One region of the Paenibacillus sepulcri genome, then DNA from elsewhere that is predicted to be linked to it. Evidence: riboswitches for the same ligand, from Rfam matches in the RefSeq annotation. Region 1 holds a riboswitch; the other holds the start of a gene.

The links. Region 1 has a riboswitch for cyclic di-AMP ahead of ACFOLF_RS17775 (3D domain-containing protein). Riboswitches for the same ligand answer to the same signal wherever they lie in the genome.
Region 2: it holds a riboswitch for cyclic di-AMP, as region 1 does, so the genes downstream of both, ACFOLF_RS09680 (TrkH family potassium uptake protein) here and ACFOLF_RS17775 (3D domain-containing protein) in region 1, are expected to answer to the same signal.

The regions. Positions count from the first base shown of each region.
Region 1 is NZ_JBHRUP010000001.1:4,011,330-4,018,997, reverse strand. Features, by position in the region: gene rsmI (16S rRNA (cytidine(1402)-2'-O)-methyltransferase) at 1-672, shown strand, start outside; gene ACFOLF_RS17790 (AbrB/MazE/SpoVT family DNA-binding domain-containing protein) at 814-1,068, opposite strand; gene ACFOLF_RS17785 (HD domain-containing protein) at 1,343-2,653, shown strand; gene ACFOLF_RS17780 (TatD family hydrolase) at 2,673-3,452, shown strand; cyclic di-AMP (ydaO/yuaA leader) riboswitch at 3,625-3,827, shown strand; gene ACFOLF_RS17775 (3D domain-containing protein) at 4,067-5,215, shown strand; gene rnmV (ribonuclease M5) at 5,346-5,918, shown strand; gene rsmA (16S rRNA (adenine(1518)-N(6)/adenine(1519)-N(6))-dimethyltransferase RsmA) at 5,919-6,812, shown strand; gene yabG (sporulation peptidase YabG) at 6,886-7,668, shown strand, end outside.
Region 2 is NZ_JBHRUP010000001.1:2,199,828-2,207,495, reverse strand. Features, by position in the region: gene rsgA (ribosome small subunit-dependent GTPase A) at 1-674, opposite strand, end outside; gene ACFOLF_RS09695 (YqzM family protein) at 1,207-1,353, opposite strand; gene uvrC (excinuclease ABC subunit UvrC) at 1,562-3,622, shown strand; gene ACFOLF_RS09685 (CPBP family intramembrane glutamic endopeptidase) at 3,591-5,228, opposite strand; cyclic di-AMP (ydaO/yuaA leader) riboswitch at 5,472-5,674, shown strand; gene ACFOLF_RS09680 (TrkH family potassium uptake protein) at 5,753-7,105, shown strand; gene ACFOLF_RS09675 (potassium channel family protein) at 7,122-7,668, shown strand, end outside.

The DNA of each region.
Region 1 (7,668 bases):
AAGTCGGCAAGCGGCAGCGAGCTTATTCGCCTTCTCTCTGAGGGACTCTCGATTGCACTGGTGAGCGATGCGGGGCTTCCCGCCATTTCTGATCCGGGTGCAGAGCTGGTAGTAGCGGCAGCTGAGCAGGAAATCGCGGTTGTTCCCATACCAGGGGCAAACGCGGCGCTGTCGGCACTTATCATATCCGGCCTGCCTACAGACAGATTCCTGTTTACAGGATTCCCCCCGCGCGAGCGCAAAGCACTGCAGGAGTGGCTGCAGCAGCTGAGGAAACAGGATGCGACTATCATCTGCTATGAATCGCCTCATCGGGTGGCCAAAACCCTCACGGCTATGCTGGAGCTATGGGGCGACCGTGACGTAGCTATGGTGCGGGAGCTCACGAAACGATTTGAGGAGGCGGCGAGAGGGACAATATCGGAATGTCTGGCTTGGCTCAGTGAACATCCGCCGCTTGGCGAGTACTGCCTGGTCGTTGCCGGAGCCAATGCATCGGATGCGAAAGATCTGGAGGGGGATGACAAGCCCTGGTGGACGGAGCTGAGTCTGGAGGAGCATGTAAGTCGTTATGAAGGGCAGAATCTGGATCGGAAAGAGGCCATCAAGCTGACCGCGGTTGATCGAGGGTTGGCAAAACGCGACGTATATAATGAAATCATGCGAAAGTGAATGCCGTTTCTTTCTTGGAGCCATAAAAAAAAGGACCTTCCTGATAAGCAAACTCAGGAAGGCAAGGAGTATTAAAAAGGTTAGAATTAACAAATGTAAGTTGATTAATTATATTATAACGCATGATTCCGGTTTTGTCTCTTATTTTGTTACAGGAGTTGGCATTTCGGATAAACAAGCGTTACATACAATTTTTCCCTTGAAGTAAGTGACATTCTCGGCATTACCGCAGAAGATACAAGCGGGCTCGTATTTTTTCAGCATAATGCGTTCGCCGTCCACATAAATTTCCAGGGCATCTTTTTCACCGATGCCAAGCGTACGGCGCAGTTCAATGGGGATTACAACACGTCCGAGCTCATCCACTTTACGCACAATACCTGTTGATTTCATCATAATCTATCCCGTGCTCCTCTCAAAATACTTATTTCGTCATTTTTCGACAAAGTTCTATTAATTCTTGTTTTTATAATACCAACGTTTCCCATAATAGTCAACCTTGATTCTGCTTGCAAATACGCCGTTTTTCTCCGTTTTATCCATAAGGATAGGGTGTATAGCCTTACATAAATCATACAACGATACTGACTATTTGGTAATGCGTTTACGACACAATTCGACACATTAAAAAGAAATTATGTCGAATAATTGAATATCGGAGGGGAAAAAGATGAATCCTAGACATCATTCGCTAGCCGAGGAGAAAGTATTTAAAGATCCGGTTCATAAATATATTTATGTGCAGGATGAGACGATATGGAATCTCATTAATACGAGGGAATTTCAGCGTCTGCGGCGAATTCGTCAGCTCGGTACATCTTATTTGACCTTTCACGGGGCGGAGCACAGCCGCTTCTCGCACTCACTGGGCGTTTATGAAATAACCAGAAAAATCATTTCCCAATTTGAACGGGGTGGTTATACGGACTGGCCCAGGGAAGAGAGGCTTGTGACGTTATGCGCCGCTCTGCTGCACGATGTGGGTCATGGTCCCTTCTCGCATTCCATTGAGCAGGTGTTTGATACTGATCATGAGGAATGGACATGCCGTATATTACTGGAGAATACTGAAATTAACCAGGTTCTCCGCGAGTGCGACCCCTCCCTGCCGGAACGGGTGGCGGCTGTCATCTGCAAAACGTACAATCAACCGATTGTGGTCAGCCTCATATCCAGCCAGATGGACGCGGACCGTATGGATTACCTGCTGCGCGATGCATACTATACAGGCGTCAATTACGGAACCTTCGATCTGGAACGCATTCTTCGCGTTCTAAGGCCGTATCAGGGACGAATTGTTGTAAAAGAGAGTGGAATGCACGCCGTTGAGGATTATCTGATGTCCCGCTACCAAATGTATTGGCAGGTTTATTTTCACCCGGTCACCCGGAGCTCGGAAATTATACTTCGACAAATATTTCGCAGAGCGCGCGAGCTTTATGGGGGCGGGTATGCTTTCTCATGGATGATCGAACCGCTCCGGCATCTGATGGAAGGTACGCTGGATGTGGAGAACTATCTCCTGCTGGACGAAGCCATGGCTCAAACAGCCTTTACGCAGTGGTTGAAGGAGGAGGATTCTCTGCTGGCAGAATTATGCACCCGATTCCTAAACCGAAAACTATATAAATACATAACCATGGACAATGCCGATGAAAAGCTTTGGCAGGAAATTCGTGAACAATTCCAATCGATCGGTCTGAATCCGGACTATCATCTGGAAATCGACTTTCCCTACGATATGCCGTATGATGTATACCGTCTGGGGCATGATTTCATGGACAAGGATGAACGTCCGCCGATTCTGCTTCTGGGGCAGGATGACCGCTTGTCTGAAATCTCCAGAAAGTCGGATATCATCCGCTCGATTACCGGAATTCATCAGGGCAAATATCATCTGTATTACCCCGAAGAGCCTTTACTTGAATCGGCCCATCTGTTGTCGCCGCATATCCGCGAACGATTCGGGCTCTTATTATAGAAGGGAGATCAACTTGCTTATGTTAATCGACACGCATACCCATCTGGATTCGAAACAATTCGACGAAGACCGCGCGGAAGTGATCGAACGGGCCCGTGCTGCCGGGATCTCGAGAATTATAAATATCGGCTTCGACCGGGAGACCATTCCCACGACAATGGCTCTGGCGGAGCAATATGATTTTATCTATGCGATTGTAGGCTGGCACCCTGTTGAAAGCATTCATATGCTGCCCGGGGACCTGGACTGGATTGCATCGCTTTGCGATCATCCCAAGGTTGTCGGAATCGGCGAAATAGGCTTGGATTATCACTGGGATACGTCTCCGAAGGACGTTCAGCAGCGTGTTTTCCGGGAGCAGATCCAACTTGCGCGGCAGAAGAAGATGCCCATTTCGATTCATAACCGGGAGGCGCATGAGGACGTGCTTCATATACTGAAAGAGGAGAATGCCAAAGATGTGGGCGGGGTCATGCACTGCTTCTCAGGCAGCTGGGAGACGGCGAAACAATGCCTTGACATGAATTTCTATATTTCGTTCGGTGGACCGCTCACATTCAAGAACGCGCGTGTTCCCAAAGAGGTGCTTGCACAGGTGCCGCTTGACCGTATTTTGATCGAGACCGATGCTCCTTATTTAGCTCCCCACCCCTATAGGGGGAAACGAAACGAGTCCGCTTTTGTCCGTCTTGTAGCAGAAACGGTTGCCGAAATTAGAGGGAAATCTGTAGAAGAAATCTCGAAAATTACGACAGAGAATGCTCAGAATTGTTTTGCTTTTAAAGAAAAAGGGCTATAAGAGGCAGCAATCAAGACATTTCGAGTGAAAAAACTAATTTTGAGTCAGTAAATTGGCAGTTTTTCACGTGATTTTCCTTAAAATTCGTTAAAATCGCGATTAATCTCTTCTTTACAATGAGCAGCAAAAGGCGGTATCATTCATCTCAGAGCTTCAAAACTTGCATTCCTTTTCCAAAATATCGCTTAATCTCCGAAGTCGGAGAGCGGGGGAACCAAACATTGATACACTTCGTATCGGACGAAGGGCAGTAAATGTTGAATTCTTCTTGGGGTGAATTTTATGGAAGCATGTGGTAGACATGCCAGCCATGAATAGGGCGACTCTCTCGCCCGAATCCGACAGCTAACCTCGCCAGCGTAATAGTGTTATAAGAGAGATCAACCTCGTGCATTTAATCCATGTCCCGTCGTCATCTGGGAAGCCACGAAACAGATCCTCTGTCGTCGTCGGCTTCTTTTATTTTGAATATTGCGTAAAAAGACGACATAGGGTTTACCATGGAGGTCGAGGTTGGAACGAGGAGTGGCGTGCAATCACGCCAACAAAAACAATAGAACCGTCAAAGGCAATCATGTAACTAGGCGGCGGGGCTATGAAGGAGGACCGAAGAAGTGGGCGCACTCCAGCTTAAGGATACCCATGGTAAACGATCATCCAGCATGTCTTTCGCATTGCGATGGAAGCATGAGAACGTGCGTTTAATATTACTGAGCGCTCTGATCTCAATCGCTATGACTTTCATGTTTCTGGTGTTGTTGTACGGAACGGCTGACAAGCACGTCTCCGTAGTAGTGAACGGACAAGAAACCATTGTTTCGACAAAACAATGGGTCCTTCAACGCCTACTGGATGAACAAGCCATCACGATAGGGCAGTATGACAAGGTGTCCTTACCTCTTAACGGGGGAATAAAGGACGGCGACCGCATCGTCATTGACCAAGCGGTACCGGTCCATGTGAAGGCAGACGGCAAGGTAAGAACGTTGTACACGACAGAAAGAACGGTTAAGGCAGTGATCGATCAATCGGACATACTGATACGCAGTCAAGATAAAGTTTGGCCTGCCCTGGAGGACAGAGTAAAGTCCAACATGAGTGTCACGGTCACACGGATCGAGAAGAAAATTTCGGAGAAGGCTTATACCGTTCCCTTTTCGGTCGTGAAGAAGGAAGACCCCAAGCTTGAGCAGGGCAAACAGAAGCTTATTCAAAACGGCAATGAAGGCAAAGTAGTCAAACAGTTTGAGAACGTATATGCGGACGGGGTGCTTGTGTCCCAGACTATGGTTACCAAGCTGACGAAAGCGGAGTCGGTCGATAAAGTGGTGGCGGTGGGTACCAAGAAGCCGGAAACGAATGTAGTTACGCTCTCAGCGAAGGCGGGCTCTTCTACAGTAACGACCAAGCGGGGCGACAAGCTGAAGCCTAAACAGATATTGAAGAATGTAACGCTGACTGCATATGCTGCGGGCGTTTCATCAACGGGCAAGTCAAAGAGTCATCCGCAATATGGGATAACGGCATCAGGTGCGACGGTTCAAGAGGGCAGAACTATCGCGGTTGACCCGAAGGTTATTCCTATCGGCTGGTGGGTCTACATTGAGGGTATCGGTTTCCGCAGAGCGGAAGATACGGGCAGTGCCGTCAAAGGCAAAAAAATCGATGTTTATTTTGAAAGTGAGTCTTATGCTGAGAAGTTTGGTCTCAAACGAGGATACACGGTTTATGTGCTCGGGCCGAATAAGCCGGAGGCAATTTAACCTTGGGACCTAACTCCCTTAATAAGGGTTTACCTCATTCATATCGTATTTTAAACATAAATATGCCATTATAAGGAGGGGCGATTGCCTCTTCTTTTGTATGTTTGTCTGAAGGGAATGGATGGACGGCATGATTAAGGAAATAATCGTAGTTGAGGGCAAGGACGATACCGTGGCCATCAAGCGGGCAGTTGAAGCGGAAACGATCGAAACCGGCGGTTCGGCTATCGGAGCGGATGTTTTGCGCAGGGTGGAGCTCGCACAGCAGCGCCGCGGAGTTATTTTATTTACAGATCCGGATCATGCAGGGGAGCGCATCCGTAAAATTGTTGCGCAGCGTGTGCCCGGCTGCAAGCATGCTTTTCTCCCCCAGGAGGATGCAAGCTACAAGGGGGATATCGGCGTCGAGAACGCCTCGCCCGAAGCGATTCGAAGAGCGCTCGCCAATGTGCGTACGGAAGCGGGCAACGGCGAAGGGACAAGCCAGCCCGAGATCACCTGGGACGATCTTATGCGGGCAGGTCTTCTTGTGCACGCGAACGCTTCAGAGAGGCGTCTAAAGATGGGCAATTTGCTCGGCATCGGCTATGCGAACGGCAAGCAGTTTTTTAAGCGTTGCTCCATGTTCCGAATTACGCGCGAGGAATTTGAGCTGGCATTGACAGCGATGGAGCAAGAGAGCAGCGAAAGGGGCAAGTCTTGAATGAGTGGTCCAAACGTGCATGAGGATGTAGCTTCGCCAAGACGCACACGCGACATCATTGCCAAATACGGATTTTCCTTCAAAAAAAGTCTGGGACAAAATTTTCTGATTGATCAAAATATATTGGAAAAAATCGTATCGGCAGCAGGGCTGGACGAAACAAAAGGAGCTCTGGAGATCGGGCCGGGCATCGGAGCCTTGACCCAGCAGCTTGCCGAGCAGGCCGGGCGCGTTGCCGCAGTGGAAATCGACAACAGGCTTATTCCGATTCTAAGGGATGTGCTCGCTGATCGCTCTAATGTTCATGTTGTGCATGGAGATGTGCTGAAGCTGAATCTGGGCGAGCTGATTGAGAAGCATTTTGCGGGGTTAAGCGGAGTCAGTGTAGTGGCAAATCTGCCCTATTATGTGACAACGCCGATTCTTATGAAGCTGCTTGAGGAAAAGCTGCCGCTTGAGCGTATAGTGGTTATGATTCAGAAGGAAGTGGCGGAGCGGATGGCTGCAAAGCCTGGCGGCAAAGAGTACGGCAGTCTCAGTGTGGCGGTTCAGTATTATTGCGAGCCGGAGCTTGTCTGCATCGTGCCGCATACGGTATTCATCCCGCAGCCCAATGTGGATTCCGCTGTTATCAAGCTGACGGTGCGCAAGCAGCCTCCTGTTGATGTGAGGGATGAAGCCCATTTCTTCCGTACTGTCCAGGGCAGTTTCGCACAGCGGCGCAAGACAATCTATAATAACCTGACAGCTTTGGTGGGCAAAGAGAACAGGGAGCTTCTGGGACCTCTTCTGGAGAGCTGCGGCATTGCTCCTGCACGCCGCGGCGAGACGCTGTCGCTGGATGAGTTTGCCCGCCTTAGCCACGCTTTGCTGGAAGCCGGACTGCCAAGCTAGAGATCTTCGGACGGCTTAAAAACGCACCATTGACGTTGCTGGCCCATAGGATAGACGAAGAGGTGATTTGCCCATGAAGCAAGGGGACCTGGTCGTCCGCAAATCGTATGGCGGGGACGTCCTTTTTCGCGTTGCCATTCTAGACTCAGAAATAGCAATACTGAAGGGTACGGACTACCGGCTGCTTGCAGACGCTCCGATTCGCGACTTGACGGTTGTTTCCCATCCGGAATCCACCGGTGCGGCCAAAGAGGTTCGCGTTAAGGTAAATGAATCGATGCGGCGCATGAAGGAGCAGCGGGAGAAGCTGGTCATTCATAATGCAAGCGAGTTGAGGAGGGCGACAAACGAAAGCCAGCCCTACTTTGAAGTGCCCGGCAAGGTGCTCCATCTTGATGGAGACGGCAATTACATGAAGAAAAGCATGCAGCTATATACGCAGATGAAGGTTCCTGCACATGGCCTGCATGTGCATGAGTCGCAGATGCCTGAGCTGGTACAGCGTCTGCTGCCGCAGCTTAATCCGGATGTTATTGTAATTACCGGCCATGACGGGGTTTTTAAAAATACGCCGCAGCATGAGTTGATGAGCATCAACAGCTACAAAAACTCCCAGAACTTCTGCAATGCAGTGCGCATTGCGCGGGAGTATGAGAAAAGCCGTGACGGCTTGATTATCGTTGCCGGCGCCTGCCAGTCCCATTATGAGGCTCTGCTGCAGTCCGGTGCCAATTTTGCAAGCTCACCAGGCCGGATCCTTATTCATGCCCTGGATCCTGTTTATGTTGCCATCAAAGCGAGCTATACGTCCATCAGGGAGACGGTCAATCTTGCCGATGTGATTCATGGCACGATC
Region 2 (7,668 bases), 1.8 Mb from region 1:
AGATCCCCGCCGGCCAGCCAGTTGAGCAGGGTGGACTTGCCCACACCGGAGGATCCGGTCAGCGCAACGGTACAGCCGGGCTGCAGGTAGGGAGAAAGCGCATCTCTTCCCATATCCTGCAGGGCGCTGACCGCATGGACAAACACGCCGGGAGCCGCTGCTTCAACAGCCGCAATCTTCACGGCTACGTCATCGCATAAATCGGCTTTGGTGAGCAGGACGACAGGAACAGCGCCGCTCTCCCAAGCCACAATCAGATACCGCTCAATCTTGCGGATATTGAAATCCTCGTTTAGTGCGTTGACGATCAACAGCGTATCGATATTGGCGCCAATGACCTGCTCCTCGGGGATGCTTCCAGCCGCTTTTCGCAGCATCACCGTCGTTCTGGGCAGAACGGCTTGAATAACGACCCGCTTCTCACCGGCGAGCGGTTGAACCGCTGTCCAATCCCCCACTCCAGGAAAGTCGCTGCGCCTGATTGCCTCAAACTGAAATTTGCCGCTTACCGCAGCCATACATTCGCCATGCTGCGTAATAACGCGGTATTGGTTGGCAAACTGCGCAATGACGCGCGCTGGAATCATTTCCTTATACTCATCGGCAAGGAATCGTGTCTTCCAATGTTCATTCCAGCCAAATGCCTGCATTTGTTCATTTTCATTCAGGTTCAAATTGGTTGTTCTCCTTTGTTTTTACAATTGGGTTGGCTCGTGTAACAGGACAATGGACAATGCGCATCAGTGAAAAACAGCACAAAAAAACCGTCAGTACCCTCCGGGGGTCTCTAACGGTTTGTGTGCCTGATTCAAATAAAACCGAAGAAGAAAGGCTGCGTCTTTCTAACGCCTGCAAGTTTCTTCCCGCAAAATATCAGAATAGTCATGTGTGACATGGAGCATTTCTGATATTTGGACAAAAGCGCGCGACTTCCCGCAATGATGACGCTTCTGGTTAACTTGAATAAGGATCCGTAGAGACTGATGCGCATGCAACTTGGAAACGAACATTTCGTACGATTATAGTCACCATATCACATCAGTCTCCTTTCCTTTTTCGTAATTGTCATTCTATAGTGTAGACCTGGCTGTTGTCAAGCAATGAATACCAATGGCGTTAATGTTACAGTGAAGACGAGCCATTAGTCAAGGATAGCAAGTAAAAAGGCTCCATGCGGCGAAGCTCGCCGGCATGAAGCCTTAACCATTACGAAATCATGAATTTAATAATGACCGCAACGATAAAAATGATGGTCATTACACCGAAAAAACCGGCAAAACCCATTGCGGTATCCATAAAGTCGTCGCGGGGTTCTTCGTTTACATGATCGCGCGGATCTCTGACATTTTCCATTTGTGTAACTCCTCCTTGAAGGGCGACGATTGCTCCTCTTAGTATACCCAACTTTCAGAATAATTGTAAAGCCGCCGTTCGTGACAATTGTGAGGCAACTTGCAGGATTGGGACGGCCGCGCGGCGGAGGAGAAAATCAACATAGCCGCATCGTGGGAACAGATGTGCTACAATAGAGAGGTGAAGAAATGGCCAGGAGGAGTACGGGATGGAAGAACAATTGAAAGCCGAATCTGCCGTGGAGCGGCGGCTGGCGGATGAACGAATCCGCAGCAAGCTTGCGCTGCTGCCGGATCAGTCCGGCTGCTATTTGATGAAGAATGCCGACGGCATCATAATTTATGTAGGTAAAGCGAAGGTGATCAAAAACCGCGTCCGCTCGTATTTTAACGGCAGCCATGACGGGAAGACGCAGAAGCTTGTATCGGAAATCCGCGATTTTGAATATATTGTGACTTCCAGCAATATGGAAGCTCTTATCCTTGAATGCAATTTAATCAAACAATATCATCCCCGTTATAATGTTCTGCTTAAGGATGATAAGACCTTTCCTTATATTAAAATAACCAATGAAAAGCATCCCAAGCTTGAAGTCACGCGCCGCGTTGTGAAGGATAAGGGGAAATATTTCGGGCCATATCCCAACGCTTATGCCGCGCAGGAAACGAAGAAGCTGCTTGACCGGCTGTATCCGCTGCGCAAGTGCAATACGCTGCCTGATAAGGTATGTTTATATTATCATTTGGGCCAATGCATAGCGCCATGCGAGTACGATATCGCTCCGGGAACCTATGAGGCGATGACCCAGGAAATTACGCGCTTTTTGAACGGCGGCCATGATGAGGTGAAGAAGACGCTCCAGGCAAAAATGGCCGCAGCCGCCGAGGAGCTGGAATTTGAACGGGCCAAGGAATTCCGCGATCAGCTGGTGGCAATCGATGCGGTCATGGAGAAACAGAAAATCACATTAGCAGACGCAATGGACCGTGATGTGTTCGGTTATTTCACCGACAAGGGCTGGATGTGTGTGCAGATCATGTATATGCGCCAGGGCAAGCTGATTGAGCGCAGAGCGACCTCGTTTCCTTATTATGGCGAGGCTTATGATGACTTTATGACATTCGTGACTCAATATTACAGCGATAATCCGGCGCTGCCGAAGGAAATCCTGCTGCCCGCTCCTGAAGTGGCGGCTCTAATGCAGGAACAGCCGCAACCTGACAAGATTGACGCCGCACAGGAGCAGGACACTCTGAACGGGGATGGAGAGATGCCTGATACAGCTCCGGAGCAGACCGGCAAAGCCGATAATGATAATGATGAGACTTTGCCGGCATCCGTAAGCGATGTGACGGGCACCTCATTGCAGACGTCGGGAGAGGATGAGGAAAACGAAGCGCTGCCGGCAACCGTGGCCGATGAGGTCGGCTCTTCTCTGCAGAAATGGCTCAAGGTCAAAGTATTCGTTCCCCGGCGCGGGCGCAAGCGCGATGTTGTCGCGATGGCTGTCAACAATGCCAAAGTCACACTGGATGAGAAATTCAGGCTGATTGAGCGGGATGAGGAGCGCACCCTGAAGGCTTCCGAGAGTCTGGCCGCCGCGCTTGGACTTTCTGAGATACGCCGCATTGAGGCGTTCGACAATTCCAACATCCAGGGCACGAATCCGGTTTCTGCAATGATCGTATTCACGGACGGGAAACCGGATAAGAAGGAATACCGCAAATACAAGGTGAAAACGGTCCACGGGCCCGATGATTACGAAACGATGCGCGAGGTGGTCAGGCGGCGTTATGAGCGGGTGCTCAAGGAAGGGCTGCAGCTTCCCGATCTGATCGTTATAGATGGCGGCAAAGGCCAGATATCGGCGGCGCTTGATGTGCTGGAGAACGAGCTTGGCCTGTATGTGCCGGTCTGCGGCCTAGTGAAGGATGTCAAGCATAAGACGGCTCAGCTGATGATGGGGGACCCTGCGGAGATCGTGCCGCTTGCGCGCGACAGCCAGGAGTTTTATCTGCTGCAGCGCATTCAGGACGAAGTTCACCGCTTTGCCATATCCTTCCACAGGGAGCAGCGCGGCAAGTCCATGATCGCGTCCAAGCTGGACTCCATCCCCGGGATCGGGGAGAAACGGCGCAAGCTGCTGCTCAAGCATTTTGGCTCGATCAAAAAAATAAAAGAAGCCGGAATTGAAGATTTCCGGCCTCTGTCCATCGGCGAGAAGCTCGCAGCACAAATCATTGAAGCGTTGAGGGAGGAGCCGCAATAAGCGGTCTCGTCCTTTTTTTCTTGTCATGCAGGTAACGCAGTCCCCATGCGATGGGAATAGGCAGCAGGATGTAGACGATGCCCATGATGATATTGCCCGGCGTTCCCGTGAAGATCAGGGAAATGGCCATCATGATGCTGTCGAATACGGCATGGGCGAATACGACCGTGAGAAAACCGTACCGCAAAAACATGAAGCTGAAGATGAGCCCGATAACGGTCAATTCAAGCAGCCGTGTGGTGGAAGGAAAAATCGGATATGTAACATGGCCAAGCGCCCATATGATAGTGGGAATAAGCGAAGCGACGAATGTATTGTTGAACCATTTTTTGAAAAGGCCGATTCCGAAAAAACGGTACAAAGCCTCCTCCGAAATGGCGGCGCACCAGGCCAGCATGGGGAAGATCCACAAAATGCCCAGGTTGTATGGAGACTGCGTGACATCCGAGGTTGACCATGCGCCGGTAACATTCACCAGCACGATGAAGATGACGGTCTGCAGTCCCAGCAGCAGGAAAGCAATCAGATATCCGAGCCACATGCTGCGCCATACATGATCGCCATAACCCTCTTCGCCCATTCGCGGCCACATACGTTTGCCCATTGAGTTCCACAGGGCGTCGCCGCCGACAAGGGAGAAATAAACGGCAATGCCCATCACAATCGTGACGACACAGGTAATGCCGACATTAATGGCCGCGTAGGCCATCGCATTAGGGTCCTCGCCGGCGCTCGCCAGCAGACCGTCCATGAGATTGAAGTCATTCGCCAAATACATGACGAGGAACAGCAGAGTCAGTACAATACCGCGTGTAAACGAGGAATGCTTGCGGTAAAGCGCGGCATAGACGATTGCAATGACGAACAGGACAAAGGAAAGCAGAATGCTGCCGAGCAGGGACAGGAAAGAAGCAAGCTTCTGCTGAACCTGGACATAGCTCGAATAACTGGCCGGAACCGTGAAGCCGGGCTTGTATTCGGCAATGATGAGCGCTCCATCGCTTGTTTTCTCTGTTCTCATCGCAAGCATCAGCTGCGATTCTCCGATCGTATAGCCGTTAACCTTGTACGAGATCCTGCCTGTTTCCGGGTCTGCCTTGGTCATGCTTAGTTCATTCGCTTTAAATCCTTGGGAGACGGCATATTTCATAGCAGCGTCGCTAATCTGGGTTGCTTGCGGTATAGTGGTATGGATCTCCTTGTATTGGTTCCAGCCGACGACCTTGGCATCCTGCATATGCACATAAATAAAAATCTGGCTGCCGTCAGGCATCGCCGCCGTGACCTGGAAAGTGTCGGTGGGGAAGCGGCTGTCATACTTTTTGTCATAGGTGTCGGTCTGCTTCTCCTTGGACAGATAACCGTAAAGCATCGAATCGGATTGGTGAACCGCATGAATGCTCTCCGGCAGCTGCTTGAATTGCTGCAGGGCAAAATCCTCAGAAATCTGCTCGGCTTTGCTTTTGGCGATTACCTTCTTGCTGCCCGAGTCAAAAAAAGACTCCGAGGTTTGCGGTACAACTTGTACGAGCAAATAAATAATAATGCCAATAACACCTAACCATGCATAGAATTTCCAGTTGGGCCGCAGCTGATAATCATTCATGTTTGCACCTCTAATCTCAATATACAAGCAGTAAACCGCATACATCTACCTTATCATAGTTGTCTCGATAATATCCATGCGAATACTCGCAAATACGTTTTGTGGTCGAGTTAAATGGACAATAATGAACAGGATGTGCCGATTTGGGCCCGAGGGTCGTCTTTTTTGCCTGAAAACGGTTCCTTTCCTCCTTAATTGTCGTTTGTTTTTTCCAGAACAATGCAATTATAATGTGTATCAATTGCATATGATAAGCCGAATTTCGAAATGAAAACGGGGGAACCATACAGCTGTCTTGAACGGGTCGCTTAAGCTTATGCGATTTCATTAAAGGACAGCACGGGGTGAATTTCAACAAGCAGCGTAATTTTGAACTGCTTGTGAATAGGGCAGCTGTTCAAGCCCGAATCCGTCAGCTAACCTCGCAGGCTTCGTGGAACAGGACTCAAACGCATTGGCACTTGGGCTTCCAGTGCTTTTTTTGTGCGCGCAAATCAGCCAGGAGGGGTGGGACAAATCCTACGATGCTATCTTTTTTCAATATTTCCAAATGGTCGCCGCCCCGTATATTAGTAACGGGCTTTGCGTTCATTATTTTGCTTGGAGGCTTGCTGCTCTCCATGCCCTTCGCCTCGCGGGAGGGCTTGCCGACGCCATTTATCGACGCGGTATTTACAGCAACAACGGCAACGTGCGTGACGGGCCTCGTGACTGTGGATACTGGCAGCCACTATTCGGTTCCCGGCCAAATCATTATTATGATGCTGATTCAGCTTGGCGGTCTCGGCTTTATGACCATGGCCACTTTGTTTGCTCTTGTTCTGCGCAAGCGAATATCCCTGAAGGAACGGCTCATTCTGCAGGAGGCGATGAACCAGACCAGCATGGAAGGCATTGTGCGTCTCATACGCAAAGTGATTTTGTACTCATTGACCATTGAACTCGTTGGCGCTGTCCTTTTTGCCATCCGCTGGTCGTTTGACATGCCGCTTGGCAAGGCAGTTTATTTTGGCATTTTTCACGCGATTTCATTCTTTAATAATGCGGGCATCGATTTATTCGGCCAGTTCGGGGTTCCGTATGTAAGCCTTACGGAGTATGTTGATGATCCTTTGGTCAATATCGTGACGATGCTGCTGATCATAACAGGCGGGATCGGTTTTATTGTTATCTCGGATCTCGTTGAATATCGCAATAATAAGAAACTTTCGCTTCATTCCAAAGTAGTACTGTCTATGACCGGCTTTCTGATTGTATTCGGAACGGTTGTTGTTTTTATATTCGAGTTCACCAATGCCAGGACACTCGGTTCCCTTCATTGGGGCGGCAAAATATTGGCCTCCTTCTTCCAGTCGGTTACTCCGCGTACAGCAGGCGCCAATACGCTTGACCTTGCCTCGCTCAGGCAGGCCACGCAGTTCCTGACCATTATCCTGATGTTCATCGGCGCTTCGCCGGGTTCTACCGGGGGCGGAATCAAGACCACAACCTTCACGACTCTAATCGGTGCGGTTATTGCCATGATCCGGGGCAGGGAAGATATTGTGCTGTTTCGCTACCGTCTTGCCCGTGAGCGCATTTTCAAAGCATTGACCATTACCTTGTTATCGCTTTCCCTTGTCATTGTCGTCACCATGGTGCTCTCCACGACTGAGGATCAGGCCTTCTTGAAAATCCTGTTCGAGACTACCTCAGCCTTCGGGACAGTAGGCTTGACGCTGGGCATTACACCGGAGCTCTCAACGGTCGGCAAGATTATTATCTGCTTGACCATGTTTGCCGGCAGGCTGGGTCCTCTGACACTCGCCTATGCGCTTGGGCCGCGTGCGGAGAAAGAATTATATCGTCATCCGGAAGGCAAAATTATTATTGGATAGGGGAAATTATTACACGATGAAGAATCATCAGTTCGTCATTATCGGACTTGGCCGCTTCGGTTCAAGTTTGGCCAGGGAATTAGTGGAGCTTGGATATGAAGTGCTCGGCATTGATAAGGACGAGGAAGCCGTTCAGGATATGAGTCAGCATCTGACGCATACCGTCGTGGCGGAATCAACGGACGAGGAAGTGCTGCGGTCGCTTGGCGTACGCAATTTTGACTGTGGTGTTGTCGCTATCGGCGATGATATTCAAGCGAGCATTCTGACGACTATTTTGCTTAAGGACCTGGGCGTGAAGAAGGTCGTGGCCAAGGCGATGAGCGAGCTGCATGGTCGGGTATTGGAGAAAATCGGGGTGGACCGCGTAGTCTATCCGGAGCGGGATATGGGCATTCGTGTCGCGCATCAGCTGGTGTCGCCTAATCTGCTTGATTATATTGAATTATCAAAGGATTATACAATTGCCGAGCTGGCGGTGCCAAAATGTCTTAACGGCGTATCCCTGCAGGATCTTAATCCCAGAGCCAAATTCGGCTGCAGCATTGTTGCAATCAATAAAC